Regions from separate parts of the Micromonospora pisi genome, predicted to be linked through region 2. Evidence: riboswitches for the same ligand, from Rfam matches in the RefSeq annotation. Region 2 holds a riboswitch; the other holds the start of a gene.
The links. Region 2 has a riboswitch for S-adenosylmethionine ahead of thrC (threonine synthase). Riboswitches for the same ligand answer to the same signal wherever they lie in the genome.

Region 1 (15,595 bases), 3.1 Mb from region 2:
CTCAACCTGGACCCCCGCTACAAGGTCATCGCCTACAGCGTGGCGTTCCACGCGCACGCGAACGGCGTCGGGTCGGCCCTCACAGCCACCCAGTTGCGGGCCGAGTGTGAGCAGTGGTGGCCACAGGGCTTCGCCCCGGAGGACGTACGCACCGGCGAGTTCCGGGCGCTGCTCGACGAGTGCGTGGACCTGGGGGTGCTCTCCTACGCCAACGGCGGCTACCGGCTGCGTACGCCGAACGTGCTCGACCTGCTCGGGTCGAAGGACGAGGTCGACGAGTTCCTGGAGCAGGCGGAGTCGACCCCGCTGCCGGAGAGCTTCGACGGCAGCCTGATGCGGCCGGCGTTCGGCGCCGGGCTGACCCGTGGCCCGCTGACCTCACGGCAGATCGCGGACCTGCTCGCGCCCCGCAGCCAGGTCCGGTTGATCGCCGGGTCGTCGGCCCTGACCGTGGAGCGGTGCATCAAGGCGATCGAGGACGAGAACAACGGCGCCCACTCCGGCAGTCGCCGCAGTCACCTCTGCGACGCGAAACCCTCGTCCCTGCGGAACACCTGTCAGCAGGCCACCGTCAAGGCGGCCGGCGGCCACGCCGTCGTGCTCGTCGACCTGAAGACGGCGACCCTGGACGTGGCCCGCGACGCCTGGCGGACCGCCCGGGAGTTGATCGCCGCGCACTCCGGTGGCACGCTCGGCATCGTCCTGGTCACCACCCCGTCGCAGGCGCCGCTCTGGTTGACCGCGGCGGAGGAGTCCGACGCCTCCTCCGGCCTGACCGGCCTGCGCCGTTACGACAAGACCGACCTACGACTCTGGCTCACCGAGACGACGCTGCCGTTCCAGGACGACGCGTCCCGGGGCGAGTTGCTCGCCACGACCGGCGGTTGGCCGGTGAACGTGAACCTGGTCGCGGAGGAACTCTCCCACGACAACGACGCCGGCACCCGGGCCGATCCGTTGGCCCGGATCCGTTCCTACCTCGCTGACCCGGTGCACGCGGAGGCGCTGGTCGCCGCGTCCGGGGCCGGGGCGGACGCCGCCCTGGAGCAGGCCTGGATGTTCCTTGCCTCGGAGTTCGCCGACGACCGCGCCGACGCCGAGACGATCGCCGAGTACCTCACCCTCCACGGGGAGTCCGGTGACCCGGCAACGGACGCGCTCGCCCCGGCCCAGCTCACCCGGAACGGTTACCGCAGTACGGCGGATGTGGTCGACGTGCTGCGTACCCTCGGGTTGCTTGTCGCCAGCGCCGAGGACGGGCAGCTTTTTGTCGAACCGGTCATGGCCGACGCCACCCGGACCGTACGAGGATGACCCGGACCCCCGGCCGGCTCCTGGCGGCGTTGACCGGCGACGCGGCCCGGACCGTACTGCGGTCCGGGGTCTACGCCGGGCAGCGGATCGACCACGACCGGTTCGCCGTGGCGAACCGGTCCCAGCTCCTCACGGTGATCGCGCGGGTGCCCGCACTCCGGGCCGAGTTGGCCGCCAGGTACGCCGACGAGCTGGCCGGCGGTCATCCGCTGTTGCGGCAGCTCACCGACCCTGACCCGGCGCTGGCAGGGGAGGCCGCCGCGCTGCTCGGCGACGACCCGGGCGCGCTGGCGTGGGTGGCGGAGCCGCCGGCCCGGCCGAAGCGGGCGCCGAAGGCCGCCGCGAGCGTCGAGGAGCGCCGCGCGGAACGGGCCGCACGTCATCTCGCCGAGGTCCGGGCCGCGCGGGACCAGGCACGTGGTCAGCTCGACTGGGCGGTACGTGAGCGCGACGCGCTGCGACAGGAGTTGGCGGCGACGGTCACCGACCGGGACGAGGCACTCGCGGTCATCGAGTCGCTCCGGGCCGAACTCGACAGCCGACGACGCCAGTCGGCCGCCCTCGCCGGGAGTCTCGGGTACGCGGCCGGACTCCTCGCCGGCCTGCTCTCCCCGGCTGCCGACCGCGCGGTGGTCGACCCGGATCCCCGGGAACGGGACCGGCACGGCGTCGACGGCCCGGACCGGGACCTGGCGGCCGAGCCGGTGGCGACGCGGGCGCGTCTGGCGGCGGCGTTGGCTGCCGCCGGTGTCGGGCGAGAGGCGTTCCTCGCCGTACTCGACGCGTTGCGGGCCCCGGCACCGCCGCCGGTCCCGGTGGCGAGCAGCCGTCCGAGGGAGATGGCCCTCACGCCGCTCGGTGGCGGCACCGACATCGGCGGGTCGTGCATGCTCGTCGAGGTCGGCGACGTCCGGATCCTGGTGGACGCGGGGCTGCGTCCCAAGCAGCCGATCGACCGTGCCGGGCCCCCCGACATCGAGATCGCCCGGGCCGGTCGGCTCGACGCGATCGTGATCACGCACGCGCACAGCGATCACGCGGGGTACGTTCCGGCGCTGGTCGCCGACCACCCGGGTCTGCCCCTGCTCTGCACCCAGGACACCGCCGCGCTGCTGCCGACGATGTGGGCGGACTCGGTACGGGTCTTCGACCGCCTCCGCCAGGGGTACCTGCCCGCGGGGGAGCCGGCTGTCGAGCCGCCGTACGGCCAGCCGCAGGTGCTCGCGGCGCAGCGTCGGATCCGACCGACCGAGTTCGGGCGGGTGGTCGAGGTCGCTGACGGGGTGACCGTCGAGCTCTTCCCCGCCGGCCACATCCTCGGTGCCGCCGGCGTCGTGATCAGCGCCGGGGCGACCCGGGTCACCGTCACCGGCGACGTTTCCGACCTGGCCCAGGCCACCGTACCGGGTCTGGTCGTGCCGGACCGGGCACGCGGGTCCGACCTGCTCGTGATCGAGTCGACGTACTGCCGGCCGACCCGTTCCCGACGGGGCGCCGAGGTGGAGAACTTCATCGCGACGGTCGCCGAGACCGTCGCCTCGGGAGGGCGGGTGCTGGTCCCGGCGTTCGCGCTGGGCCGGGCACAGGAGGTGGCGCTGACGCTGCGTAACCGGTTGCCGGACGTACCGGTGCTGATCGACGGCATGGCCCGGCGGATCACCCGGATCTACGAGCAGCAGACGGCCGACGGCGACAACCCGTTGCGCATCTACGGCGACCAGGTGCGTGAGGTCGCGCCCGACCAGCGTCGCGAGTTGATCGCGGCGTTCCGGCGTGGGGTCATCGTCACCACCTCTGGCATGCTGACCGCCGGACCCGCCGTGGTGTGGGGGCGGTCGATCCTGCCGGACCCGACCGCGGCACTGCTGCTCGCCGGGCACCAGGACGCGGAGTCCCCCGGAGCGGCGCTGCTCGACCTGGCGGAGGGCAGGGAGTCGACGTTCGTGCTCGACACGGAGAGTGTCGACGTCAAGGCCCGGATCGCGAAGTTCGGTCTCTCCGCGCACGCGGACCGCACCGGTCTCACCTCGATCATCGATGACGTCGGGGCGGCGCAGGTGATGCTGGTGCACGGCCTGCCCGGTGCGCAGCGCGAGTTCGGTGCCCACCTGCGGCGCCGGGGACAGCCGGTGGTGCCGACCGACCGGTGGCGGTCCAGGTCCTTCGTCCCGCCGCGCTGATCCCCTGCCCGGCGCTGCTGTCGTCTTGGGTACAGCCTGGCGACGGGGCATCTGACATGATCAAGCCCGGTTGTCGCGCCGGTTGCTCGAGTGGCCGGGGCGCGGTGTGGTGCGAGTGGGGCGGGCGAGATGAGGACGGGCGCGGCGGCTGGCCATCGGGGCTACTACCACGAGGCTGTCTACTACGACTCGGACGAGGAACTCCTGGCCGTTGTGGTGCCGTTCCTGCTCGGCGGTGTCGAGGCGGGCGAGCCGACCGTGGTGTCGCTGGGGGAGCGGAGTGCCGCCCTGGTACGCGGAGCGGTCGCCGACCAGCCGGGCATCTCCTACCTCGTCGGGGACGGTCTCTACGCCCGCCCGGCCGCCGCGATCCGGTCCTACCGGCAACTGCTCGCGGACTACGTTCGCGACGGTGCCCGGCAGGTCCGGATCATCGGTGAGATGCCCCGGCCGGCGTTCGGCGCGACCTGGGACTGGTGGGCGCGGTACGAGGCCGCGATCAACCACGCGTACGACGAGTTCCCGCTCTGGAGCATGTGCGCGTACGACACCCGGATCACCCCCGGTGGCGTGCTGCGGGACGTGGCCCGTACGCATCCGAGGGTGGCGACAGCCGACGGGGGGCACCCGCGCAGCGCGGGGTACACCGATCCGGTGGAGTTCCTCGGCGAACCGAGATCCGTGACGATCGACCCGATCCAGGGGACGCCACCGGTGGTGGAACTGCTCGACCCGTCGCCGGCGCAGGCACGCGCCGCGGTGGCGTACGCCGATCACGGCGCCCTCTCCCGGGGCGAGATCGACGACCTGGTCGTCGCGGTGAGCGAGATGGTCACCAACGCGTGGCGTCATGGTCGCCCCCCGGTGCGGGTCCGGTTCTGGGCCGGCGTCGACCGCATTGTGGTTACCGTGAGTGACAAGGGTTCCGGCCCGACCGACCCGTACGCCGGGCTTCTTCCCACGGCGGAGGCCGCGAGTGGCGGACGTGGCCTCTGGCTCGTCCATCAGCTCTGTGACCACGTCGCCTTCGACAGTCGGGACGGCTTCACCGTCCGGCTCACCGTCGGCAACCCTGGTTAGCTGAACAGCTGGTCGGTCCGGGCGTCGCGGACCGACCCACCGGAGACCGGGGGGCCGTGGCCCGCCCAGATGTCGGCGGCCCGGTCCCAGGAGGTGTCGAGCTGGTCCGGCCGGCCCGCGTCGGGGCGGTCACGCTGGAACCCGCCCCGGTACGAGGAGCCATGGCGGTTGCCGGGCGCCGGCGTGTCTTCGGCAGCGTCGGCCGGGTTGCCGGTGCCGTACTGGCACCGGGCCTTCGGCACGCTCAGCCCGGCCGCGTCCGGCACCGCGACGATGGTCAGGCAGGGCACCCATGGGGTACGGGGCGGGAGGCCGCCGCCCACGGGATCCGACGTCCGTCCCGTCTCACTGGAGCGCGCCGCGCCCACGGTGGACTCCGCCGTCCAGGGAAAGACCGGGTACGACACCAGGGCCAGCAGGCCGAGGCGGATCGCGACGGTGGACAGGGGTGACCGGTTGCGTCGGATGCGTTGCGGTGATGTGGTCATCCCGGCCTCCCGCGAGTGATCCGCTCGGTGCCGGCGGGCGTAGTGCGGGAACCGTTGCCGTGGCGCCCGTTCCGGCGGTGGCTCAGGTGCGGCGGGGTCGGGACCAGGCCCGTTGACACATCAACTTGACAGGCAGCATACGCCGCCAATTCAACATCAATCAATCGCTATTTGCCGGATCATGGGCAAAAGCCGCTATCGCGCGGGATCCGGGGTCGTCGGCGGGACACCTGCCGGGCAGCACGTACCGCTCGATGAAGTCGGCCACCGCCGCCCGTACCGGTGCCGGGGCGCCGAGCCGGGGCAGCGCGTCGGCGGCGGCGGTGAAGCAGGTGACCGCGGCGGCGTGCAGGCCGGGGTGGGTCAGACCCTCGCGGGCGGAGGTGAGCCAGTTGCGGTGCAGGCGAAGGTGCCCGAGACGGGCGGTCGCCTCGGCGGCGGCGTACGCCGCGCCCGCGTCGTCCATCAGGGCGGTAACCACGGCCGCCGGCACGATCCAACCGTTCCCCGGCTGCTGGTCGATCATCCGGAACTCCAGGTAGCCGCGGGGTCGGATCGGCGGTACCAGGGTGGCGAGGTGACGCTCCAGGTCGTCGAGGGTGACCGGGCGCGGACCGTGGCCGCGCAACCAGTCCCGCATGGTCAGGCCCGTCGGGGCCAGCCACGGCATCGGCTCGGGTTCGGCGATCAGCGCGACCCGGGCGTCGAGCGCGTACCGCGCCCAGGCGCTACGCGGCTCGGTACGGGTACGCGGCGCGCGGGTCCGGCTGGCGTCGGTGCTGAACCGCAGTGCCTGCCGGTAGGAGACCCAGCGGGTGCCGGAACGGGTGACGTGGGGCGAGTTGGCGAACGAGGCGAGCAGCACCGGGCCGATCGCGTTCGCGAGCCGCCAGCGGCGGTCGTACGCGCTCCAGTCGTCGGACTCGTCCCCGGCGTCGACGCACACCTGCACGGAGGCCGTGTTGCACATGACGGTGCGACCGCCGGGACCCGATCGGTCGTGGTACGCCGCCAGGGCGAGGTAACGCGGATGCGTGGTGATGAGCCGTGGCGCCCGGATCGTGTCGAGGGCCGTGCCGTCCAGCACCAGGTTGTGGGCGGCGAGCGCGGCGCGGACCAGTTCCAGGTCGCCGGCCACATCCGTGACGCAGGCGGCCAGATCGACGCCGACGGCGGAGGAGAGTTCGAGCTGACCACCGGGCTCGACGGTGATCCGGCTGCCGCCGGGCAACGGATCGCCCAGGTGGCCGAGAGCCGCGTACAGGCGGTCGGCGGTGGGCCGGTCGAGCGGGTACGCCGGGTCCCGCACGACGTACTCGAGTTCCACGCCGACCCGGCCGACCGGGCCGACCCGGTAACCGGCGGCGGCGACGTAGGCGGTGGCTGTAGCCTCCGTGAGGACCGCGACGTCCACTATGGACTCCGATGGGTGCGGGATCCCGGTGTCCGGCCGCGAGCGGTCGCAGGACACGAAGGTTCTGTGGCGACATGGGATGACTCCGGCCGATCTGGAAGCCCAGCGACTGGAGGTGATCTCCATTAGCGGGTCGGTCGGGCGGGGTGTCCAGATCGCCTCGGCCCAACGGCCGGTGAACACTCGGTGTGACCCGGTGAACGGGCGGTCAGCGCGGTCGTCCCGGGCTTCGTCCCGCCCGCCGCAGCGTATCCATCCTGTCCAGGGCAGCGACGGCGGTGAGGCTGTAGGCGAGGTACGGGACGGCGTCCTCCAGCCAGTCCTGTGCCCGCCAGCGGCGGGGGTTCGTCACTCCCAGGGCGGCAAGTTGCCCGTCCGCGACCAGCATTCCGCCGATCGCGACGATGCCCGCCGCCACCGGCGCCGGCGGACGCCACCAGAAGGTGGCCGCGGCGAAAACCGCCACGGTCAACACCCCGTTGACGTAGCCGAGCACCGGGCCGAGGCCGGCCCGGCGATCGGCGGCCCGTTCCTCGGGACCGAGACTCACCCGCGTCACCTCGGCCAGTCGTTGCACCGCGCGCTGGTGGGTGTCGCTCATCGGCCGGGCCCGTACCGCCACGTCCAGGTTGCTGACCAGCTCGCGGGCGAGCGTGGCCACGGCGCCGGCCAGGAGCCCGTCGGTCAGTCGGCTGAGTGGGCCCGAGCGCCCGCCCGGGCCGTCGCGCCGTGTCCCGTGCCGCGACATGAGCCCCACCCCGTCCCGTTCGTTCCTGGTCGGGCCCGTCATCCGTTCCCGGCACGGAGGTCGCCTACCCCAGCCGTGCCGGAACATTCCCCCGGGCGTCAGCCCTGGCGGGACTTCCATTGCGGGTTGGTGCGGTTGACGACCAGCACCTTGCCGTGCCGACGTACGACCACCGAACCCGGCCGCTGCTTCAGTGCGCGTAGCGAACTACGAACCTTCATGATCTCCTCCGGCTTCAGGTTGCTTTCCAGTCGTTCCGTGGTCAACAACGCTGTCGTGGCCATCCGGATTCCCCCGTCCTCCGCCCGGCCACCGATGAGTCGGAATGGGTGGTGGCGAGCGCCACAGGCGTCGTGGCGGTATCCGACTGGAATTGCCCGCAGTGGATTGAGTAGGCTGACGCAGCCCATCCAGAGCGATTGAGAGACCTGGCTCGTCGATATCGCAGCAACCCCCCTAACGGGTGCGGGTGCTACCGCCAGGACCGATGGAGGTTGTTCCATGCGTGGACCACGCGCCGCCCGTTTCGGCACCCCGCACGCCGTCTGGCACTGGTGCCGCCGGCATATCGACCTCTGCCGTACGAGCACGATGCTCTGTCGTGGCCACGGCTGACCACCTCCACCGACGGGTCTGATCCGCCGGCAATTCCGCAATTTTCTGGGCACGGCGCTCGATTGGCCATGCCTTATTCCGTCGTGCCCCGGTTCCCATTCCGGGTGCCGCCATTTGTGATTGAAGTTGGAGTATCCGCATGCGCTCTACCCGTCCGTTCAACCGCCTGCTCTCCGGTCTCGCCGCCATCGCACTGCTGGGCGTCGCCGCCGCCTGCGGCTCTTCCGCCGCCGACTCCGCCGACAACCCGTACGACCTGCTGCGGCCCGGAACCCTGCGGGTGGGAACACTGAGCGACGCCCCGCCGAACGTCTACCTCAAGGACGGCCGGTTCACCGGCTTCGACAACGACCTGCTGACCGCTGTCGCCGGCAAGGTCGGGTTGAAGGTCGAATTCGTCGGCACCGAGTTCTCGGCGCTGCTCGCCCAGGTCAACAACCACAAGTTCGACGTCGGCAGCTCGTCGGTCACCATCACCGAGGCGCGCAAGAAGACCGTCGACTTCGGCAACGGGTACGACTTCGGCTACTTCGGTCTCGACGTACCGGCCGGCTCGCCGATCAAGGGCTTCGACCAGCTCAAGGGCGCCCGCGTGGTGGTGGTGCAGGGGACCGTGCAGGACGACTACGCCACCAAGGAGGGTCTCGACCCGGTACGCGTGCCCGACTACAACGGTGCGATCAACCAGCTCAAGGCGAAGACCGCGGACGCCTGGATCTCGCCGGCCGAGATCGGTGAGAAGTCCGCACAGGAGAGCAGCGGCAAGATCGTCCTGGTGGAGAAGCAGCTCAGTTCCGCGCCGACCGCGTACGTGGTGGCCAAGGGGAACGACGCGCTGCGGGAACTGCTGAACAAGGGCCTGGACCAGGTGATCGAGGACGGCACCTGGACCCGGCTCCAGGAGCAGTACTACCCCGGCCGTCCGGTCCCGGACACCTTCAAGCCCGGCAGCGGTGCGGTTGCGTTCCCGCCGGTCAAGGCCGGCCCGTCGGCCACCCCCGCAGCCACTCCGTCGGCCTGACCGACCGGTGAACGCCCAACGGGTCCGAGACAGGTAAGGCGATGGATACCCTCAAGACGCTCTGGGAGACGTTCTTCGACCTGGGGTCGATGCGCGAAGCCCTACCCGAGATGCTCACGATCGGCCTCCGGAACACGCTGCTGCTGGCGGTCGTCTCGGCGGTCCTGGGCACCCTGCTCGGGATGCTGCTCGCCGTCGCCGGCCTGGCTCGGACCCGTTGGCTGCGTTGGCCCGCGCGGGTCTACACGGACGTGTTCCGGGGCCTGCCGGCAGCCGTCACCATCCTGCTCATCGGCGTGGGGCTCGCGCCGCTCGGCATGGCCTGGTGGGGACCGAACCCGTACCCGTTGGGCATCCTCGCGTTGTCGCTGATCGCGGCCGCGTACATCGGTGAGATCTTCCGCTCCGGCATCCAGAGCGTCGAGGCCAGCCAACTGGAGGCGAGCCGGGCGCTGGGCCTGTCCCACCGCACGGCGATGCGACTGGTGATCATTCCGCAGGGGGTACGACGGATCCTGCCGGCCTGGGTGAACCAGCTGATCGCGCTGATCAAGGACTCCAGCCTGGTCTACTTCCTCGGGCTGCTGGCCAGCGAACGGGACCTGTTCCGGATCGGCCAGGACCACGCCGCCAACACCGGCAACGAGTCCGCCCTGCTCCTGGCCGGCCTCTGCTACCTGGTGATCACGGTGCCGCTGACCCACCTGGTCAACTGGATCGACCGGCGGCTACGGCGGGGGCCCGTCGGCGCCACCGACGAGGAGCCCGAGACGTACGAAGCGGCCGGCGCGCCGGCCACGGTGGACACAGGAGTGGGTCGTGACTGAGCGAGACCAGCAGCGGGCACGAACCACGGTCCCGACCTCGTACGAGTCGCTCAGCCTGGCGGCACGGGACATCCACCTCGCCTTCGGGCGACACCAGGTGCTGCGCGGTGTCGACCTCGATGTCGCGCGGGGTGAGACGGCCTGTGTCATCGGCCCTTCCGGTTCGGGCAAGTCCACTCTGCTGCGTACGCTCAACCGGCTGCTGGAGCCGGACCGTGGCGACGTACTCCTCGACGGCGAGAGTGTGTTGCGGCAGGACCCGGACGTGCTGCGGCAGCGGATCGGCATGGTCTTCCAGGGGTTCCACCTCTTCCCGCACCTGACCGTGCTGCGCAACATCACCCTGGCGCTCCGGCAGCTCAGGAGGCTTCCGGCCGACCAGGCGGCCGAGTTGGGCTTGCGTCAACTCGACATCGTCGGCCTGCGGCACAAGGCCGACGTACGTCCCGCCCAGCTCTCCGGAGGCCAGCAGCAACGGGTCGCGATCGCCCGTGCCCTGGCGATGTCGCCGCGGGTGATGCTCTTCGACGAGGCGACCTCGGCGCTCGATCCCGAACTCGTCAAGGGCGTGCTGGCGCTGATGGCGGACCTGGCCGCGCAGGGGATGACGATGGTGGTGGTCACGCACGAGATGGGGTTCGCGCGGCGGGTCGCGGACCAGGTCGTCTTCATGGACCACGGGCGCGTGGTCGAGGCCGGGCCGCCGGCCGAGGTGTTCGAGGCGCCGCGCAGTGAGCGGCTCGCCCGGTTCCTCGCCCAGGTGCGGTGAGCGCGACGGTCGTGACGCCAACCACGTCGAGAACAGACTGAACCGTTTTCGCGTGGGCTCCGTGTGGACTCCGAACGGCTTCCGGATGTGCTGGAACCGGGTAGACCACTGGAGAAATCAAATGTTGCGCAAGCACCTCGTGCCCTTTGCTGTCCTCATGGCGGCTGGCGTGGCGATGCTCTCGGCCTGCGGCTCGGACCCGGCCGCGCCGGCCCCGGCCGCCCAGACGACCACCCAGGCCACCACCCAGGCGTCCGGCCAGGGCGACGGGGCGGGCACCGACCTGTCCCTGCTCTCGGGCACCGCGAAGTCGAACAACTCCCCGGCCGGCACCGGCGACTGGGCGGTGCCCAACGGTGGCGCCGCGACCGGCGCGAAGCTGCAGTCGGCGCAGAAGTGGGTCCAGCTCACCGCCAGCAGGGCCGGCGACCTCGACCCGGTTGTCGTCAACGGCGCCGGACTGACCCTCTACCGGTTCGACAAGGACACCGCCAACCCGTCCAGGTCGAACTGCAACGGCGACTGCGCGGTCACCTGGCCGCCGGTCACCGTCGCACCCGGTGGCAAGATCTTCATCGCCGGCATCAAGAAGTCGGCGATCGGTACGGTCAAGCGGGCCGACGGCACCCGTCAGGTCACCATCGGCGGCTGGCCGGTCTACCGCTTCGCCAAGGACACCAAGCGCGGTGACACCCTCGGCCAGGGTGTGGGCGGCACCTGGTTCGGCGTGACGCCGACCGGCGCCAAGGCCGGCGTGCCGGCCGGTGGGAACGACGCCCCGGCGGGCGACGCCCCGCAGGCGACCCCAGCCACCAGCGCGGTTCTCTTCGACGACGCCAACTTCAGCGACAACGGTGCCTCCCAGGGTGTCGGTGGCAGCGGCTGCCAGAACCTCAGCCGCCCCGGGGTCACCTCCTCGGTTGCCGCCCCCGGCTCGCTCAAGATCTGGTCCGAGGCGAACTGCAAGGGACGTTCGCTGGTCATCAACGGTGACGTACGGGACCTGTCCAAGGTCAACTTCGACAACGCCGTCGCGTCGGTCTTCCTCGGCTGAGCGACGACCCGACAAGGCTGATCAGTAGTTCGACAGACGGGTGTGCCGGTCTGGCCTTCGCCAGCCACGCACACCCGTCTGTCGTAACGATGCCCACCCACGTGACACGACAAGCTCGGGATGGTGTGTGAACATGACGCGGTCCGCTCATCGGATCAGATGGGGGGCGGTCCTGCTGGCGGTCACCCTGCTGGCGGGTTGCACCCGCTCCGTCGCCGGCACCGGCGGCGTCGAACGCTGGAGCTCGACCAAGGTCGCCGGCCTGGAGATCACCACCGGCGAGAGCGGACCCCGGCCGGGCGCCGGTGACTCGCGGCTGACCGCGTTCGGCGGCGACCGGGGAGCCATCGACCAACTCGCCCTCAACGCCATCGACGACGTACAGAGGTACTGGTCCGAACAGCTTCCGGCGAGTTTCGGGAAGCGGTTCGAGCCGGTCGGACAGCTGATCTCGTACGACTCCGGTGGCGCCGGGGTGCAGGTGTGTCAGGCCAGCACCGCGGGCCTGGTCAACGCCTTCTACTGTGCCGCCGACGACACGGTCGCCTGGGACCGGGGGGAACTGCTCCCCACGCTCAACGACTCCTTCGGACCGATGTCGGTGGTGGCCGTACTCGCCCACGAACTGGGGCACGCGGTGCAGTTCCGGCTCGGTGCGGCCAGCGGCATCACCGCGCAGACCAGTTCCATCGTCAAGGAACAGCAGGCCGACTGCTACGCGGGCAACTTCTTCCGCTGGGTGGCCGAGGGCAACGCGCCGCACTTCCAGATCTCCACCGGCCCCGGACTCAACCAGATCCTCTCCACCCTCTTTTTCATCCGCGACTCGGCCGGCACCGGATTCGACGCCGAGGGCGCGCACGGCAACGCCTTCGACCGGGTGTCGGCGTTCCAGTTCGGATTCGGTGACGGACCCGTTCGGTGCGCCCGGATCAACGAGGCCGAGGTACGTGACCGGATCACCCAGCAGGCCAGCGGTGACCAGGAAGCGGTCGACGGGGACGAGGGAAACCTGCGGGTGGACGACCGGAGCGCGCTGACGGCGTTGCAGACGACCCTGCGCGCCGTGTTCGTGTCCAACGGTCCGCGACCGCCGTCGATCGTCGTGGGAGCGCCCGACTGTCCCGACGCCCGCCGGACCTCACCGGCCTCCTACTGCCCGAGCAGCGACACCATCGGGCTCGACCTCGACGACCTGGTCCGGATCGGCACCGCCCCCCAGCGGGGCAACCGGGGTGGCATCGGCGACTTCGCCGCCTTCGCCGAGGTCGCCTCGCGGTACGCGCTCTCGCTCCAGCGGTCGGCGGGCTACCCGCTGCGTGGGCTCGCCACCGCCCAACGTACGGCCTGTCTGACCGGGGTGTGGGCGGGTGCGATCGTCGCCGGCCGGGGTGCGGCGCTGCAACTCTCCCCGGGTGACCTGGACGAGGCGGTGGCCGAGATGCTGACCACGGACAGTGTGATCGCGGCCGACGTGGACGGCGGCAGTGTCCCGTCCGGCTTCGCCCGGGTCGAGGCGTTCCGCGCCGGTTTCTCCGCGACCGGCTCCACCACCGACGCCGCCGCGACCTGCGTCGGCAGGTACCAGTAGGGCCGCGCGAAACGGCGGAGGTGCCCGCGCCGGGTGGCACGGGCACCTCCGCCGTCGTCGGGCGTACGGGCTAGAACTCCACCGAGGTGAACTTCTTGCCGGCGACGTTCTCCACCTCGACCCGGGCCACGTTGGCCGGGTCGATCAGCGCGCTGCCGTCGAGTGTGGTGCCCTCGGCCTCGCCCTTCTGTGACACCACCCAGCTACCGGCCAGGACCTCGGTGCCGTCCTTGCCGATCACCAGCAACTTGCAGGGCTCACCGGCGGGAATGCCGGAGACCGCCGCGTTGATCCGTACCCAGCCGGGTGCGGGCTCGAGCGCGACGGTGATCCGGGCACCGGTGGTCGCGTCGTCGGCGGTGGCGAACCGGGTGTCCGGTGCGGCGGTCGCGACCGTGGGGGAGGGCGTGGGCAGGGCCTGGCTCGCACCATCGTCGCTCGCCCGGCCGACCACGACACCGGCTGAGATCGCGGCCGCGACGACCACCACCGCGGCCGAACTCATCAACGTGTTGCGGCGGGTCCGGCGGCCGCCGGACTCCGCGCGGATCTGGCGCAGGGTCCGTTGCAGCAACAGGTCGCCGCCCTCGGGCGGCCCGTCCAGCAGCATCGCCTCGGGTACGGTTTCGAGCGCCTGCTGCCACTCCCGCAGCGACTCGACCTCGGCGCGGCACTCCGCGCAGTCCGCGAGGTGCTGTTCGACCTGACGGGTCTCCTCCGGATCGAGGGTCTCCATCAGGTAGCCGCCGATGTCCACGTGGTCATCAAAGGTGTTCTTGCTGTCCAGCGTCGTCATGAGGCAGACCGTTCCATCCCGGGTGTGCGCTCCGAGTGAATCTCGCGTAGCGCCCGGAGTGCATAGAAGGAGCGCGATTTCACCGTCCCGGGCGGAATACCGAGCGCCTTGGCGGCTTCCGCGACTGTACTCCCGAGTAGGTAAACCTGTTCAAGCACCTCGCGGTGTTCCGGTGACAGCTTGTTGAGTGCGTCCACGACCACCATCGAATTGACCACGTGATCGGCGTGGTCGCGTTCGATCGCCACCTCGACCGGGGTTTCCGCCACCTCCGTCGGGCGTGCGTTCCGCGCCCGGATGGTGTCGGTGACGATGTTGCGTACGACCGTCAGCAACCACCCGCGTACCGATCCCTTGCCGTTGACCAGGCTGTCCGGATGTCGCCAGGCGCGTACCAGCGCCTCCTGGACCACGTCCTCCGCTGCCGCACGGTCCCGGGTCAGCTGTGTGGCGTACGCCAGCATCGCCCGGCCGTGCTCCTGGAACAGGGATCGGACCAATGCCTCGTCGGCCACCTCGCGGCGACGCTGCGTCCTTAACCCCGCCATTTTCCTCCACCCTCCGCGGCCCCCACCATGCCGACTTCTGCCAGCGCCGGACCAAACAATGAAGCAGTGATTCCGGTGGAGTTCGTACGCGCATGGTTTGTGTGCCAACCATCACTTTTCAACCCTCCTCAGCTGCCAATCGGAGCCCCGGGCGGTGCGGCCTTGCCGCCGTCCGGGGCGATCGCGAACCAGATCCCCTCCGTTCCCTGCCCGAGAATCTGCCCGGGCACCTGGTCGTCGGTGAAGCGGTAGACGGGCCACCCTCCGACGGTCACCTGTTGGGTGCCGTCCGCCCGGTTCACCGCGCCGAGCGCGGTGGGATCCAGGTTCTGGAAGGTGATTTTTTCGCTGACCAGCACCGGTGGCCACCGCATCGCGCAGGCGTCGGTACAGGTCGATGTGGGTGGCTGCGGGCTGTCGTTGTCGAACCGGTACAGGGTGAAGCCCTGCCCGTCGAGCACGACCGGACCCAACTCAGGGTTCTGTCCGAGCTGCACCGACCTGGGCCAGTAGCCACCCTCCGGGCTGCGTCTACCCAGGTCGTTCTGCACGGTGCCGACCTCCGGCTGGGGCACGGCGACCGGATCGGTCACCGTGCTCGTGCACCCGGCGGCGAGCAGGGCCGCGGCCAGTGCCAGCGGACCGAGCAGCACGCGGGAGCTGACTGCCTTCATCACCAGTTCCTTCCTTTCGGGTAACGAGCAGGGGCGGGATCAGCCCCGGCCGCCGTACGGGAGGGCGGCGCGGGCGCGAGCTGCGGTTGGCGGGTCGAGGCGCAGGCCGAGTACGCCGACGTCGAACGCGCCGTCCGCGCCGGCCTCGAACCGCCAGGCCGCGTTCGGTACGTCCCCGACGACCAGTACGGCGGCCGTGTCGTCCGAGAGCCGCGCCAGTGCGCCGAGCCGCTCGACCGCCGCCGACGGGATCGGTGCGGTGACCACCACCAGTTGTCCGCGCAGCGGTCCCGGCGCGCCGGGACCGGGATCGGGCGTGCCGGACCGCCCTGCGTCGAGCGGCCCGGTCACCCCGTCGACCTCCGTGGCGGTCCGCAGACGGCCCGCCGGCAGCCGGGTGCCGGGAACCGGACCGACGATGGTGATCGCCACCGACGCGGCGGCCGGGTCGGTGCCGATCTCGTCCAGGAAGGCGC
Region 2 (15,595 bases):
CTTCTTCCTGTACCGCAAGCAGCTCTAACGGAATAGCCCGAAAGGGGCGAATAGGAGATATCCGTTTATAGTGCCGTTTCTCAGCACTGTCCCTCGCCTGCCTCCTACCGTTTGAGCAAAGGAGGAAATCATGGCGAAGGACGACGAACCGACTGACGATCTCCCTGCGGCCGCCTGGGCTCGGATGGCCGCGGAGGTCCCCGCCGAAACGCCGGTACATCGCCTGGACTACGGCGACGCGGACCAGCGGGCTGAAATGGATGGACCGGACGAACTGCCGTCCGACGAACCACTGGAAATGGTCGACGCCCCGATCCAGATCAGGAAGCCGTTCTCCCGCGCGGACAAGCAACGCAATCAGCGACGTCTGCCGACCTGACGCGGACGACGAAGGGGGCGGACCGCTCGCGCGGCCCGCCCCCTTCGGGAGTGTCTGGACTCAGAAGTCCATGTCCCCGCCGCCCGGCGCAGCCGCCGGGGCCGGGTTCTTCTCCGGCTTGTCCGCCACCACTGCCTCGGTGGTCAGGAACAGGGCCGCGATCGAGGCCGCGTTCTGCAGCGCTGACCGGGTCACCTTGGCCGGGTCGATGATGCCGGCCTTGAGCAGGTCGACGTACTCACCGTTCGCGGCGTTCAGGCCGTGGCCGGCCTCCAGGTTGCGCACCTTCTCCACCACGACGCCACCCTCAAGGCCGGCGTTGACGGCGATCTGGCGCAGCGGGGCGTCCAGCGCGATCTTGACGATCGTCGCACCGGTCGCCTCGTCACCCGCGAGGTCCAGCTTGTCGAAGGCGGTCTTGCCGGCCTGCACCAGCGCGACGCCACCACCGGGGACGATGCCCTCCTCGACGGCCGCCTTCGCGTTGCGAACGGCGTCCTCGATGCGGTGCTTGCGCTCCTTGAGCTCGACCTCGGTGGCCGCGCCAACCTTGATCACCGCAACACCGCCGGCCAGCTTGGCCAGGCGCTCCTGCAGCTTCTCGCGGTCGTAGTCGGAGTCGCTCTTCTCGATCTCGGCACGGATCTGGTTGACCCGACCCTGGATCTGGTCGGCGTCACCGGCACCGTCGACGATCGTGGTCTCGTCCTTGGTCACCACGACCTTGCGGGCGCGGCCCAGCATGTCGAGGCCGATGCCGTCGAGCTTGAGGCCCAGCTCCTCGCTGATGACCGCGCCACCGGCGAGGATCGCGATGTCGGTCAGCATGGCCTTGCGACGGTCACCGAAGCCCGGAGCCTTGACGGCGACGGACTTGAAGGTGCCCCGAACCTTGTTGACGATGAGGGTGGCGAGCGCCTCGCCCTCGACGTCCTCGGAGATGATCAGCAGCGGCTTGCCCGACTGCATGACCTTCTCCAGGATCGGCAGCAGGTCCTTCACCGAAGCGATCTTGCTGTTGACGATCAGGATGTAGGGGTCGTCGAGGACGGCCTCCATCCGCTCCGGGTCGGTCCAGAAGTAGGGCGAGATGTAGCCCTTGTCGAAGCGCATACCCTCGGTGAGCTCAAGCTCGAGCCCGAAGGTGTTGCTCTCCTCGACGGTGATGACGCCTTCCTTGCCGACCTTGTCCATCGCCTCGGCGATGATCTCGCCGACGGTGGTGTCACCGGCGGAGATCGACGCGGTCGAGGCGATCTGCTCCTTGGTCTCGACGTCCTTGGCGAGCTTGGCCAGCTCCTCCGCCACGGCGGCGACAGCGGCCTCGATGCCCCGCTTCAGGGCCATCGGGTTCGCGCCGGCCGCGACGTTACGCAGGCCCTCGCGGACCAGCGCCTGGGCCAGGACGGTCGCCGTCGTCGTGCCGTCACCGGCAACGTCGTCGGTCTTCTTGGCGACCTCCTTGACCAGCTCAGCGCCGATCTTCTCGTAGGGGTCCTCGAGCTCGATCTCCTTGGCGATGCTCACACCATCGTTGGTGATGGTGGGGGCACCCCACTTCTTCTCGAGCACGACGTTGCGGCCCTTGGGGCCGAGCGTCACCTTGACGGCGTCGGCGAGCTGGTTCATGCCCCGCTCGAGGCCACGGCGGGCCTCTTCGTCGAACGCGATGATCTTGGCCATACGGCGTTGTCCTCCTGGACACTCACGGCCGCCCGAGCCGGTTGTCCCGGATCGGCCGCCTGACTACGCACCTTCGGACGTCACCACTGCGCTGGCGCGCGGCATGATCCGACAACGATCACACCGGACCGACTCCCGCGCGCTAGGCGGCAGTGACGTCCGTCGGTCGGGCCGGACAGCCCGCGACGACCGGCCATCCGCCCCGCCCCCGCTTCCGGTTGCGCGACCGTGGCCCTAACCGCCCCGACCTTCTGGCACTCACACCGCGCGAGTGCCAATCACTTGTTTAGCACTCTCCCATGGCGAGTGCAAGCGAGTGGGCCAGAGCGAGCGTGGTCGAAAACGCGCGGGCGGCGCACCGAGCACGGCATCGACCAGGGAGATCTCCACGGAGGGCCGGCTCACACGCACTCTCGCCGGGCGGGTCGCAGGGCACGCCACCGCGAACGCTGGCGGGTGAGCGACGCGAGGGTGAACATCGGGGAGACCTGGGCGGAAGAACTCACGCAAAGAGTTCACAAAGGCACAACAGAGGCAGACCCGGACACTACACAGGCCCAACGTACGAGGATCGGGTGTCGCCCGCGAGCCCGGCAGACAGGGCTCGGCGCCTGTCGGCACCGGGGCGCGCACAACCACGGAACGTCCCGTTCGAACGGGCGATGACAGGGACGCCGCACTCCCGGGAAGCCGACGCCCCGTCGAATCGAAATCCGGCTGTCGCTACCGGTCGTATTCGATCAGCCAGACGACTGGTCGGTCGGAGACCGACACTCAGGCGAGCAGGCGCACCTTCTCGGCCTGCGGGCCCTTCTGGCCTTGCGCGATTTCGAACTCCACCCGCTGCCCGTCGTCGAGCGCCTTGTAGCCGTCCATCTCGATCGCGGAGAAATGGACGAATACGTCCTGCCCGCCATCGACCGCAATGAAGCCGTAGCCCTTTTCGCTGTTGAACCACTTGACGGTGCCCTGTGCCACGGTGCACTTCCTCACTTCGATCGTGCTGGGTCGCAACCCCCGTGCCGACGTACGCCGGCCGGGGCCGCCAACTCGCCGAACCCATATCGGTCCACCAAATCAGCAACCGAAATCGCACGCTACACGAGGTCCGACGCTGGTGCACTACCCCAAAAGGGACAGCAGGGACGGCTCCACAACCGCCCCCGGCGATTAACTCTGCATCGTCGACCGTCTTTACGTCGTACAATTGATCATGTATCCCCGGACGGGTGCGCCACGGTTGATCGCCAAACCGGTTGCCGGTGGTGGCCCGGCGGGGTAGGCATGCCTGATGACCAGCCTGCCGGCATTCGCCGCTAGTGCACCGCCCGACGCGCCCACCACCATGGCAAGCCCCACTCCGACAGCTCCCGGTCCCGCCAGCGGCGGCCCCGGCGCGGGCAGCCACGGCTCCGACGCCGGCCCGGCCGATCGACCGCGGGTCCGGCGGATCAAATCGGCTGATGCCGCACGGATGCGGGCGCTACGGCTGGAGATGCTCGCCGACGCGCCACTGGCCTTCCTGGAAACGGTCGCCGAAGCGGCGGCCCGCCCACACGCCGAGTACGCCAACCGGGTCCGACAGAACGCTTCGGGCAGCGACATAGCCGCCTTCGTCGCCGAACTGCCGCCCGCCCGGGAACTCTCGCCCGCCGCCGGACCATTCGTCGGGCACGCCGGCGGGCATGCGGTCCCCACCGAGCCGGGGCTCACCGTCATCTTCGCCGTCTACGTCACCCCGACTCGACGGGGCACCGGTCTGCTCGCGGACCTGATCGAGCAGGTGGCGGTCTGGTCCCGGGCCGCCGGACGGCCGGAGCTGATGCTGGAGGTGGTGGTCGGCAACGATCGCGCGCTCCGGGCCTACCAGCGGCTCGGCTTTGTCGACACCGGCGTACGGGTTCCGCATCCCCGCGTACCCGCCCTGACCGAACTCCAGATGCGCCGCCGCGCCTGAACGTCACCGCCGGTTCCCCGCACCAGCGGTGTTAGGAAGGGCCCCTTCCTATACAGAATGCGATAACAAGGGGCCCTTCCTTACACCTCAGATGTGGCGGCGGGACTGGACTACGCGGAACCGGTTGGCGACATACGCGCCGTCGGTCAGGGCGGCGTTCGCCGCCGCGTTGGCGCCGCTGGCGTGGAAGTCGGAGAAGGCCGCCGACTGGTTGACGAAGACGCCACCGGTGAGGTTGCAGGAGAGGTGGACCCCGGCGTCAAGCGCCGCCGCCTCGGCCGCGTCGAGCACCTTCTCGTCGGTGGCGTAGACCGCCGCGGTCAGGGCGCCCTGCGCTCCCACGGTCTTCCGCAGGATCTCCAGGCTGTGCGCGGTGGAGTCGGTGGAGATCGTGAACGAGATCGGCCCGAACCACTCCCGGCCGTACGTCTGCGCGTCGTCCGCGCCGAGCCGGACGATGGCCGGCGTACGGACCACCGCGTCCGCATAGGTGGGGTGCGCGACCGTACGCGAGGCGAGCACCACTTCGCCGACCCCGGCCACCTCGTCCAACCGGCCGAGTACGCCGTCGTTGACGATCGCACCGGTCAGCTCGACGGCCCGTGCCGGGTCACCGGTGAGCTTGCCGACGACACCGGCGATTCCGGCGGTGACCTCGTCGAAGGTCTTGTGCCCCTGGTCGGTGTCGATGCCGGCGGCCGGGATCAGAATGTTCTGCGGCGTGGTGCACATCTGTCCGCTGTAGAGGGTCAGCGAGAAACCGATGTTGCGGCACATGCCGGCGAAGTCGTCGGTCGAGTCGATCACGATGGTGTTGACGCCGGCCTTCTCGGTGTAGACCGAGGCCTGTCGGGCGTTGTTCTCCAGCCAGTCGCCGTACTCGGTGGAGCCGGTGAAGTCGATGATCCGGACCTCGGGGCGGAGCGCCAGCGTGGTGGCGAGCTTCTCGCCCGGTTCCTCGGCGGCGAGCAGCACCAGGTTGGGGTCGAACCCGGCCTCGGCGAGCACCTCGCGGGCGTACCGGACGGTGATCGCCAGCGGCAGCACGGCGCCGGGGTGCGGCTTGACCACCACCGGGTTGCCGGTGACCAGGGAGGCGAACAGACCGGGGTACGAGTTCCAGGTCGGGAAGGTGTTGCAGCCGATCACCAGCGCCACACCCCGGGGCACCACGTGGAACGTCTTGACCATCCGCAGCGGGTCGCCCTTGCCGGCCGGCTTCTCCCATTCGGCGCTGCCCGGGTGCCGGGTCATCTCGGCGTACGCGTACGCGATCGCCTCCAGGGCCCGGTCGAGGGCGTGCGCCCCGCCGGCCTGGAACGCCATCACGAAGGCCTGCCCGCTGGTCGCGTGTACGGCGTTGGCCAGCTCGAAGATGTGCCGGTGCAGCCGGGCCAGGATTTCCAGGCAGACGCCGGCCCGGGCCTGCGGTCCGGCGTCACGCCAGCTCGGCAGCGCGGCGGTGGCGGCGGCGATCATCGCGTCGAGGTCGCCGTGCGGGTAGCGCACGCCGAGGTCGAAGCCGAACGGACTGGCCTCGGTCGCCACCCGTCCCTGGGTGCCGGGCTGGTCGAGCGGGAAGTCGGCGTCCAGGTAGGAGCGGTAGGCCGCCTCCCCCTCGGCGGCGGCGGTCTCGCCGTACACCCGGGGGCTGGGCGATTCGGGGAAGGCCGACCAGTAGGCACGCTCCGTGATCGCGGTCAGCGCCCGGGCGAGGGTGTCGGCGTGCGTGGCGTAGAGGGGATGCGGGGTCTCCGTCATCCCGCCATCATGCCCCAGCTCATCCCCGCCCCCTACCCTCCCGCCCCCTCCCCGCACCCCCGCGCGTCGATCTAGGGCAAATCAGCGCTAGTTGATCCCTAGCGGCAGCGATCTCTCCTAGATCGGCGAGGGGGTGGGGGTGGGGGGAGGGGTGGGGGTTAGAGGGTTAGTTGCCAGTTGTTCCAGGAGTCGGCGGGGCGGAAGCCGATCGCCTCGTTGATGGAGATCATGTGGTCGTTGACTCCCGCGTTCCAGGTGTCGATGACCCGGAGTTCGGGTTCGTGGGAAAGGGTCCACCGCAGGTTTTCAATCTTGGCGATGGTGCCGAGCCGGTGCCCGCGGTGGTTCGGGTCGACGATGGTGATCTGCTGGAAGGCGTGCCAGGACGGGGTCGCACCAACGTCGATCATGGTCCAGGCGACGAGCCGACCGGTCCCGTCGTGGCGCAACCCGCTGCTGTAGAGACGGCGCCCGCGTACGGCCAGCGCCGCGTCGACCGCCAGAATCCGTTCCCCGTCCGGTTTCGCCGCCTCCCACTCCAGGTCACCGAGGGGGGCGTCCTGGACCAACCGACCGTCGAGGTACGCGATGTCGTCGAGGTACTCGGCGGGCGCGCTGCCGATCCAGCGGACCAGCGAGTAGCCGTCGGCCCGTCCCCAGGCGTCGGCGAGCAGTTCGTCGAGGTGCGACTGGTCCAGGGCGGTGAGGTCGAGCCGCCGCCGGACGTCGACCAGCGCGTTCTTCGCGCCGACCGAGGCGGCGAACGCGGCGGCGGGGTCCTCCCGGGGCGGCTGGCCGGGCAGTACGTCGACCGAGACGGTGTTGAGCCGCTTACGCCCCAGCTCACGGAGGGTACGCAGGCTGTACTCGAAGAGTGCCCGCCCGACGCCGCGACGCCGGTACTCGGGCAGCACCTCGATGTCGATCGAGGCGTTCTCGGTGTTCTCCAGCTGCGGGAGTTCGATGGCGAGGTAGCCGACCGGGCGACCGTCGAGGTGGGCCAGGACGAACCGGTCCTCTTCGCCGGGCATGGGATGGCGTAGCTGGCCGAGGAACCGTTGGCGACAGAGCGGGGGGAAGTCGGGCAGGTCGGCCGCGATGACTGCGGACCGAATCGCGTACGCCTGCTCGACCGCAAGGTCGTCGGCGACGTCGAGTGGGGTGACGGCGATGCCTACGGGGGTGGCGGCGGTGTCCATGTTCCCGAGGGTGCCCGGCCCGTACGAGGAACGCGAGCGAATTAGTTCCGCTCAGCTCCGCCGACGTTGGTCGGGAGGACGCTCGCACAACGCCTCCGGCGTCGGGTCGTAAGAGCTTGAAAAGTCTACGGCGATGCGTCCTCCCGCACGGAGCATTTTGCGTCGCCCGATTCGCGACGTCAAGCCCTTGCCGGGGTCTTTTGCTAACGGGTGGCAAATCGGCAACTACCCAGCGCATCGGACACATCCACCGGTCAGCGGACTTGCCCCGTCCGAACGGCTGACGGCACGCTCCCGGCAAGCGGGCGGCCGTCAGCCGTCGTTGCCGACATGGCCGGACGGGCAGACCGGCGGAGGGGCAGACCGGCGGACAGGCCGGCTCAGCCCAGCAGGCCCGCCTCACGGGCGGCCTTCAGCGAGGGCTTCACCCGGTACGTCGGACCGACCAGCGACGCCACCGCGTCGATGGTCTTCAGCCCTTCGCCGGTGTTGTAGACAACCGTCTCGGCGGTCGGGTCGAGCCGCCCGCTCGCCACCAGCTTGCGCAGGCAGGCAACGGTCACCCCGCCCGCCGTTTCGGCGAACACACCGGTCGTACGCGCGAGCAGCCGGATCGCGTCGCGGATCTCGTCGTCGTCGGCGTACTCCATCCAGCCGCCGGTACGCCGCACCGCCTCCAGTGCGTACAGGCCGGCGGCCGGGTCGCCGATGTTGAGCGACTTGGCGATCCCGGTCGGCTTCACCGGAACGATGGTGTCGGTGTCGTTGTGCAGGGCGGTCGCGATCGGGTTGCAACCGGCCGACTGGGCGCCGAAGACTTTCCAGCCGTTGGCCGGCGCCTCGACCAGGCCGATCTCGACCAGCTCACTGAACGCCTTGTCGACCTTGGTGAGCAGCTCACCGCTGGCCATCGGGATGACCACCTGCTCGGGGATGCGCCAGCCGAGCTGTTCGGCGACCTCGTACCCCAGGGTCTTGGACCCTTCGGCGTAGTACGGCCGGACGTTCACGTTGACGAACGCGGTGTCCTCGAACTCGTCGGTCTCGACCAGTTCGCCGCAGAGCCGGTTCACGTCGTCGTACGAGCCGTCGATCGCGACCAGGTCGCCGCCGTACACCGCGGTCGTGATGACCTTGCCCTGTTCCAGGTCGGCGGGGATGAAGACGATCGACGGGACGCCGGCGCGGGCCGCGTGCGCGGCGACCGAGTTGGCCAGGTTGCCGGTGGAGGCGCAGGCGAACCGGCTGAAGCCGAGGCCCCGGGCGGCGGTGAGCGCGACCGACACCACCCGGTCCTTGAACGAGTGGGTGGGGTTGGCGCTGTCGTCCTTGACCCAGAGCGGCGCGGTGATGCCCAGTTCGGCGGCGAGGTGCGGGGCGGCTACCAGCGGGGTCAGGCCGGGGTCGAGGGTGACCCGGGTGGCCGGGTCCTGGCCGGCGGGGAGCAGGGCTGCGTACCGCCAGATGTTCTGCGGGCCCGCCTCGATGTCGGCCCGGGTGACCTTGGACAGGGCGTCCTGGTCGTAGGCGACCTCAAGCGGGCCGAAACACTCGTAACAGGCATGCTGGGCGATCAGCGGGTACTGCGCGCCGCAGCCCCGGCAGACCAGCGCACGCGCCGGGTTGGCCGAGGTTTCACCGCTGGTGGGAGTCTGGGTTTCGCCGAGGGTCGCAGTCATGCGATGCCGTCCTCTCATCTTTCCCCTGGACCGCACGGTGCGGCGGGGACGGACTTGGCACCTGCCTCGCCCGGCTCGTCATCGAGCCGGCGGGTGGTTGCCGGGGCTTCATCGGGCCGTATCCCTCTGCCCCTCTGGATGAGGTATTCAGTTGTGTGCCCGATCCTACGGGTGAACCCGCCTCCGGCCCAGCACCCGCCGCCCCTTGTGACCCACACCCCACGCTCCGTGCCGCGCGGAGCACGGCCCGGAACATCCATCGGGTACGTGGGCAGCGGCTAGCTGACCACGTCCTTGCGGGTGAAGCGCCAGAACGCGAGGCTCCAGAAGATGGTGGCGTAGCTGATCGCCGAGATGCAGCCGCGTACCACGTCGTCGGTCTGCACCGGCGTGGAGAGCAGCCCCAGCCAGGCGGTGCTGTAGTGGGTCGGCAGGAAGTCGCGCACCACGCCGAGCGCCTCGATCTGGTCCAGGATGCTGGAGAGGATCCAGAGCAGTACGGCGCCGCCGACCGCGCCCAGGGCCGCGTCGGTGGAGACCGAGAGCAGGAACGCCAGTCCCGCCACCACCAGCAGCGCCACCGCCAGGTAACCGACGATGCCGAGCAGCCGCAGCAGCCCCTCGGCGGCCGGGATCTGGGCCGCGACGGTGCTGCTCAACGGCTCCCAGCCGTAACGCAGGGTGCCGAGCAGCAGCGCGGTCCCGACCAGCAGCAACAGTGCCAACCCGGAGTACGCCAGCGCTACCACCAGCTTCACCGCCAACAGCCGGGCCCGGGGCACCGGCACCGCCAGCAGGTACCGCAGGCTCCCCCAGCTCGCCTCGCTGGCCACGGTGTCGCCGCAGAACAGCGCGACGACCACGACCAGCAGGAACGACGCCGACACAAAGAGGCAGAACAGGGCGAAGTTCAGTCCACCGCTGGTGGCGAGGTCGATCAGGCTGGCGAACTCGCCGTTGCCGTTGTCGTCGTCGCCACCCGCGTTGAACTGGAACGCGATCAGGACGATCAGCGGCAGCAGCACCATCGCGGCCAGGGTCAACTGGGTACGTCGACGCGCGAACTGCCGGCGCCACTCGGTCACCACCGACAGTGTCGCCCCCGGCCGGTAACCCGGCGCGGCGCCCGCACCGGCAACGGTCATCTGGTCCGTACCGGCCATGTCGGCGGCCCCGCTTCCCGGAGAGTCGGCCATCGTCATCGGTCCCCGCTCCCCCGCGAGTTCTCGCCGACCAGGGCGAGGAACGCGTCCTCCAGGCGCCGTCGCGGCATCACCCGGTCCACCCCGACCCCGGCCCGGACCAGCTCGGCGACCACCTCACTGCGGGCGGTCCCGTCGACGTCCACCACCAGCGTCCCGTCACCGTTCGACAGCACCCGCACCCCGTCGAGGCGGTTGAACACGGCCCGCGCCGCCACCGGGTCGCTGACGTCGAACTGCACGCTCGGCGACTCGCCGACGATCTCCTCGACCGGTCCGGCGGCGACGATGACGCCCTTGTTGACCACCACCGCGTGGGTGCACGACTGCTCCACTTCGGCCAGCAGGTGACTGGAGACCAGCACCGCCCGGCCACCGGTGGCGTACCGGCGCAGCACCCGGCGCATCTCGGCGATCTGCGGCGGGTCGAGCCCGTCCGTCGGTTCGTCCAGCACCAGCAGTTCGGGCAGGCCGAGCATGGCCTGGGCGATGGCGAGCCGCTGCCGCATCCCATGGCTGTACGTCTTGATCCGGCGGTGGATCGAGTCACCGAGCCCGGCGATCTCGATCGCCTCGTCGAAGTGGGCGTCGGCGAGCGGTCGCCCGGTCGCCCGCCAGTACGAGCGCAGGTTCGCGATCCCGGTCAGGTGCGGTAGGAAGCCGGGCCCCTCGACCAGTGCGCCGATCCGGGAGAGTACCGGCGAACCGGGAACGAGCCGGTGCCCGAAGACGTGGATCTCACCCGCGGTCGGCTGGGTCAGCCCCATCAGCACCCGCAGGGTGGTGGTCTTGCCGGCACCGTTCGGGCCGAGCAGGCCCACCACCTGCCCCCGGTGCACCTCGAAGTCGACCCGGGAGACGGCGACGAAACCGTCCGCGTACTCCTTGCGCAGTCCCCTGATCACCAGCGGGATGTCCGCGTACTCGGCGGTGACCGAGGTGTCGTGGCGACGGTGCCGACGGCGGACCACCAGCAGGACCACGACGAGCCCGACCACGATCGCGGCGAGCAGCGCGGCCAGCGCCCAGCGCCACAGCACACCGGTGGTGGCGATCGGCTCCCCGGCCACCGTGGGCAGGGTGATCTGGTCACCGCCGAGACCGACCGAGTAGACCGCCGGTGCGACCGGGGTGGCGTAACCCTGGTCGGAGGTGGCGACCACCAGCGCGAGCCGGTGCCCGGCCTCGACCCGGTGCACGATCCCCGGCAGGGTCACCCGGACCGGCGCCGCACCGGCCAGGTCGGCCGGGAGGCCGCTCAGCCGGACCGGTGCGATCAGCCCGCTGGGCAGTTCGGCGGTACCGTCCGGGCCGAGGTCGTAGAGCTTGACGAAGAGCACCGCCTCCCCGGTCGGCGAGGCGGCCCGGACCGAGACGGTCGGCGACCCGACCACGTCCACCGGCTCGGCGAGCGGCTCGGTGACGAACCGGGCGTGCTGTCCAGGCAGGTCGCCGGCGACCCCGCCGACCACACTGGAGAGCACCCCGGCGAAGGGCACGGTCGAGATCGCTGCCGGGTTGCCGTTCGGCGGGTTGGCGATCTGCTGCGGCGGTCCGGCGACGGTGACCGTACGGATGCCGCCCCCGGCCGCGGTGTCGGTGCCGGTCAGCCCCGGGTAGTCGGCGGTCCGGAACCCGGTGGCGACCAGGCCCCGGTCCAGCGCGTCGAAGCCGGCCAGCCGGGACCAGGTGAAGCTGGTGCCGGGATCGGCCCCGTCGCCGCGTACGTAGTGGTCGAGCCACTGCACGGTGAGGAACTTGGTCCGGTCCTGGTCGGTCTGGGGCCCGGCCCCGCCGTCGTGGCCACCGGTGAACCAGGCGACCCGGACCGGGGTGCCGGCGGCGGCGATGCCCCGCGCGTTCGCGTCCGCCTCGGAGAGCGGGAAGAGCGTGTCGGCCTCGCCCTGGATCAGCAACGTCGGCGCTTTGATCCGGTCGAGTACGCCGGCTGGGCTGGAGCGGCGCAGCAGTGCGACCGCCTGCTCGGTGGCGCGCCCGGTGGTGGCGATTTCCAGGTAGGCGGCGCAGACGTCGGCGGCGAACCGCCCGCAGGCGGGGTTCGGCGCGCCGGCACCGGGACCGGTGCCCGGCCCGATACCCGGGGCGGGTTCGGTACCCGTGACGGCGCCGGGGACGGTGCCGGCGGCGGGGCCGCCGAGCCCACCCGGGCCGCTGCCGCCGCTGCCGAAGAAGATGCCGGCCCAGCCCTTCTTGAACACCCCGTCCAGGGTGGGTCGGCCGCTCGACTCGGGCAGGAACGAGGCGGCCAGGTCGTGCCAGGTGATCATCGGAACGATCGCGTCGACCCGGGGGTCCGCCGCGGCGAGCAGCAGGGCGAGGCCGCCGCCGTACGAGCCGCCGACGACGCCGACGCGGGGGTCACCCGCCGCGTCGGTGCGGATCTCCGCCCGGGCGGCGAGCCAGTCGAGCAGCCGGGCGGCGTCACGTACCTCGAAGTCGGGGCTGTCGAGGTGGATCTCGCCGCCGCTGCGTCCGAAGCCCCGCGCGGTGTACGCCAGCACGGCGTACCCCTGCCCGGCCAGGTCCTCGGCGTCGGTGCGGACCGAATCCTTTGTCCCGCCGAAGCCGTGCGCGAGCAGCACCGCCGGTACGGGCCGGTCCGCGCTGGCCCCCTCCGGCAGGTAGAAGGTCGTGTCGATGTCGACGGCCTGGTTGCCGTCCGGGCCGGACTTGAGGCTCAGCAACCGGTTCTCGGTCCGGAAGGAGTCCTGCTCGGGCCAGACCGCCCAGCCGACGACGGCGGCGAGTAACGCCACGACCAGGGCTGACGCGCCGAGCCGACGCCGGCCGAATCGGCCCTTCACGGCGTCCCGGATCGGGTCGCTCCGGACAGGACACGGTGGCGGGCACGGCGGAGCCGGGACGGCAGCGCGGAAGGCATGGGCACACCGTACGGGCCAAAACCTGTGCTGTGGCTGAGATCCGCCGTACGTCCGTCCGGTCAACCCGAACGTCGGCCAAATCGGGTCGTATGAACATCCCAGGCCCAAAGCGAGGGGGACAAATTCGGACTATGTGAATTCCGATTTACTGGACATAAAACTCAATCGATACATGTCGCTTGACAATAGGCACACAGAGTCACGATTTTGAGTACCCGTGACCACGGGAGCGCTACTGACGTGAAACCGACTGTTCGTCATGGATGGACGGAGTCGGGCGTTCAGTTAGTTTTCCGCTCCGGTGGGCGGGACCCCGGCGGCCTCCCGGCGCCCACCACCGGATCCTGGCCGTCGCCGGAGGAGATGCACGATGACAGTTCCCGCGCAGCGGCCCCGACGATGGCCGAACGCGCCCGGAAAGGCACTCCGCCTTTCCCTAGCGGTGATCTTGATAGCGCCGATCGCCGCGCTCTTCGTGCAGCTACAGGGATCGGTTGACGACGATCAGGAGTTGGCCGTCCGGGAACAGCACGGAATCGAGTACCTCCGCTCCCTCGCCGACGTCACCGTGGCCCTGACCGAGGCGCAGTCAGCGGCCGTGGCGGGCCGCCCGGTGCTCCGCGAGGCACTCGCCACCGCGGTGGAACGGACCACCGTGATCGACACCCGGCTCGGTGCCGAGCTGCGCACCCGCGAACGCTGGGCCGGCGTACGCGCCAAGATCGAGGCGCTTCCGGATCGCGGCGCCACCGCACCGGACGCCGTCTTCACCGTCTACCGCGAAGCGGCCGACCTGCTGCTCGCCCTCTACGACAAGGTCCGGGAGAGCTCCGGACTGATGCGTGACCCGGAGGCCGACTCGTACTACCTCCAGGACGCGGTCGGCGAAGAACTGCCGTTCGCCCTGATCGCGGCCGGTCGCCTCGCCGACCTCGCGGTCCTCGGCGCGGCCCGGCGACCCGCCGAACGGCTCCGTACGGTGGTCGAGCTCACCGCCGCCCGCACCTCCCTGCTCGACCCGGCCGGCGACCTGATCGAGTCCCTCCAAGCGGCGGTCGACAGCACCGAGAGCCCCAACCTCGGCGGCAACCTGCTCAACCAGCTCGACAGCTACCAGCGGGCCATCGAGGCTCTCGCCGCCGCCTCCGCCCTGACCGACGGCACCTCCGCCGCGGACCTGACCCAGATCGCGGCCGCCCGGGTCACCGCCCACGCCGCCGCCGAACAGCTCTCCACGATCATCCTCACCGAACTCGCCGCCCTGATCGACGCCCGCGTCGACCGGCTCGCCCGGGACCAGCAGATCACCATCGGCGCCGGTGTCCTGGCCCTGCTGCTGCTACTCGCCCTGATCGCGGCGATCCTGCTCGGCGGCCGGCGGCACCCGGCGGCCCCGACCGCACCGAACATCCCCGACACCCCGTCGGCCGAGGTCACCGGAACCGAACCCGGACGCTGGGACGCGCTGGTCGAATGGTCGGCCGCCGGACCGTCGGGGGCTCCCGCCGGAACGCCCGCAGCCCGGCCGGTCGCCGCCGCCGGCGCCGGTACGGGCGGCGACAGCCCCGGGACCTGGGGGCGCACCGATGCTGCTCGGTAGGCTCCGGATCCGGGCGAAGCTCGCGCTGCTCGTCATCACCCCGCTGCTCAGCATGGTCGGTCTCGCCGTACCGGTGGTGGTCGAACGGGTCAACCAGGCCAGCCGCGCGGCCGAGACGGCCGAGACCGTACGCGTCGCCGGCCGGGTCGGCTCGCTGGTGCAGGAGCTGCAACAGGAACGGCTCCTCTCCATCGGCTACCTGATGAACCTCACCGACCGCTCCACGCTGATCCAGCAGTCGGCCACGGTCAGCGACAAGATCGCCGACCTGCGGGCGGACCTCGGCGACAAGCTCACCGCGCGGGTGTCGGGCGCGGTCGCCGGGGTGCAGCAGCTCGCCGAACTACGCACCGCCGTACTCAACCGTCGGGCCACCCCGGAACAGGTGCTGGGCAAGTTCGGCCCGGTACACGTGGCGCTCATCGACGCACTCCAGCTCTCCTACGAGGTGGACACCGCCACCCCGCAGGGACGGCAGGTCGTCGCACTCGACGCGGTGCTCCGTACCGACGAGGGAATCAGCGCCGGGGCATCGATCATCGTCCTCGTGGTCGCGACCAGGAACCAGGGCGCGATCACCGCGTACATCAGCAACATGGCCGCGCTCCAGGTCAGCACCAGCCAGTTCAGCGCCTTCGCCACCCCGGAACAGAACGCGCTCTACCGGCTCGTCGAGGACGCGGTGGCGAACCGCACCAGCCCCGAGTTCCTCACCACGTTCGCCCAGGACCCCGAGGGCACCATCGCCGGCTTCTCCATGGCCCGGCTCTTCCCCGCCGTGTCGTCCCTGATCACCCTGGGACAGTTCGTGGAGAAGCGGATCGTCACCGACGTCATCGCCCAGGTCACCGCCGAGCAGCGCGCCGCGCTGACCACCGCGTACTGGGTCGGCGGGCTGGTGCTGTTCATCCTCCTGGTGGTCGTCCTGCTGAGCCTGGCGGTGGCCCGTACGGTCGCCCGCCCGCTGATCCGGCTCACCCAGTCGGCCGACCGGGTGGCCCGGGTCGCCGAGGGCGAACTGGTCCGGATCGCCGACGACGAATCCGAGTCGGTCACCCCGATCCGGCTCGACCCGGTCGACATCCGGGCCAAGGACGAGGTCGGTGACCTCGCCCGCGCCTTCGACCGGGTGCAGGGAACAGCGGCCCGGCTGGTGGAACGGCAGGCGGCGAGCCGGCGCAACGTGGCACAGATGTTCGGCCACGTCGGCCGGCGTACGCAGAACCTGGTCG

Region 1: another riboswitch for S-adenosylmethionine. It lies ahead of BDK92_RS02740 (ABC transporter substrate-binding protein); the one in region 2 lies ahead of thrC (threonine synthase).

The regions. Positions count from the first base shown of each region.
Region 1 is NZ_RBKT01000001.1:648,961-664,555, reverse strand. It holds gene BDK92_RS40060 (hypothetical protein) at 1-1,314, shown strand, start outside; gene BDK92_RS02770 (MBL fold metallo-hydrolase) at 1,311-3,494, shown strand; gene BDK92_RS02765 (anti-sigma factor RsbA family regulatory protein) at 3,624-4,574, shown strand; gene BDK92_RS02760 (hypothetical protein) at 4,571-5,062, opposite strand; gene BDK92_RS02755 (glutamate-cysteine ligase family protein) at 5,223-6,476, opposite strand; gene BDK92_RS02750 (hypothetical protein) at 6,685-7,224, opposite strand; gene BDK92_RS02745 (ribosomal protein bL36) at 7,323-7,508, opposite strand; SAM riboswitch class I at 7,628-7,718, shown strand; gene BDK92_RS02740 (ABC transporter substrate-binding protein) at 7,979-8,860, shown strand; gene BDK92_RS02735 (amino acid ABC transporter permease) at 8,902-9,687, shown strand; gene BDK92_RS02730 (amino acid ABC transporter ATP-binding protein) at 9,680-10,456, shown strand; gene BDK92_RS02725 (hypothetical protein) at 10,578-11,510, shown strand; gene BDK92_RS02720 (neutral zinc metallopeptidase) at 11,644-13,101, shown strand; gene BDK92_RS02715 (zf-HC2 domain-containing protein) at 13,172-13,897, opposite strand; gene BDK92_RS02710 (sigma-70 family RNA polymerase sigma factor) at 13,894-14,445, opposite strand; gene BDK92_RS02705 (hypothetical protein) at 14,574-15,119, opposite strand; gene BDK92_RS02700 (LysM peptidoglycan-binding domain-containing protein) at 15,159-15,595, opposite strand, start outside.
Region 2 is NZ_RBKT01000001.1:3,778,540-3,794,134, forward strand. It holds gene BDK92_RS40325 (GNAT family N-acetyltransferase) at 1-28, shown strand, start outside; gene BDK92_RS15845 (hypothetical protein) at 131-379, shown strand; gene groL (chaperonin GroEL) at 440-2,062, opposite strand; gene BDK92_RS15855 (cold-shock protein) at 2,837-3,040, opposite strand; gene BDK92_RS15860 (GNAT family N-acetyltransferase) at 3,537-4,019, shown strand; gene paaN (phenylacetic acid degradation protein PaaN) at 4,107-5,780, opposite strand; gene BDK92_RS15870 (GNAT family N-acetyltransferase) at 5,939-6,979, opposite strand; gene thrC (threonine synthase) at 7,360-8,658, opposite strand; SAM riboswitch class I at 8,670-8,803, opposite strand; gene BDK92_RS15880 (ABC transporter permease) at 8,937-9,854, opposite strand; gene BDK92_RS15885 (alpha/beta fold hydrolase) at 9,857-12,697, opposite strand; gene BDK92_RS15890 (hypothetical protein) at 13,134-14,363, shown strand; gene BDK92_RS15895 (sensor histidine kinase) at 14,350-15,595, shown strand, end outside.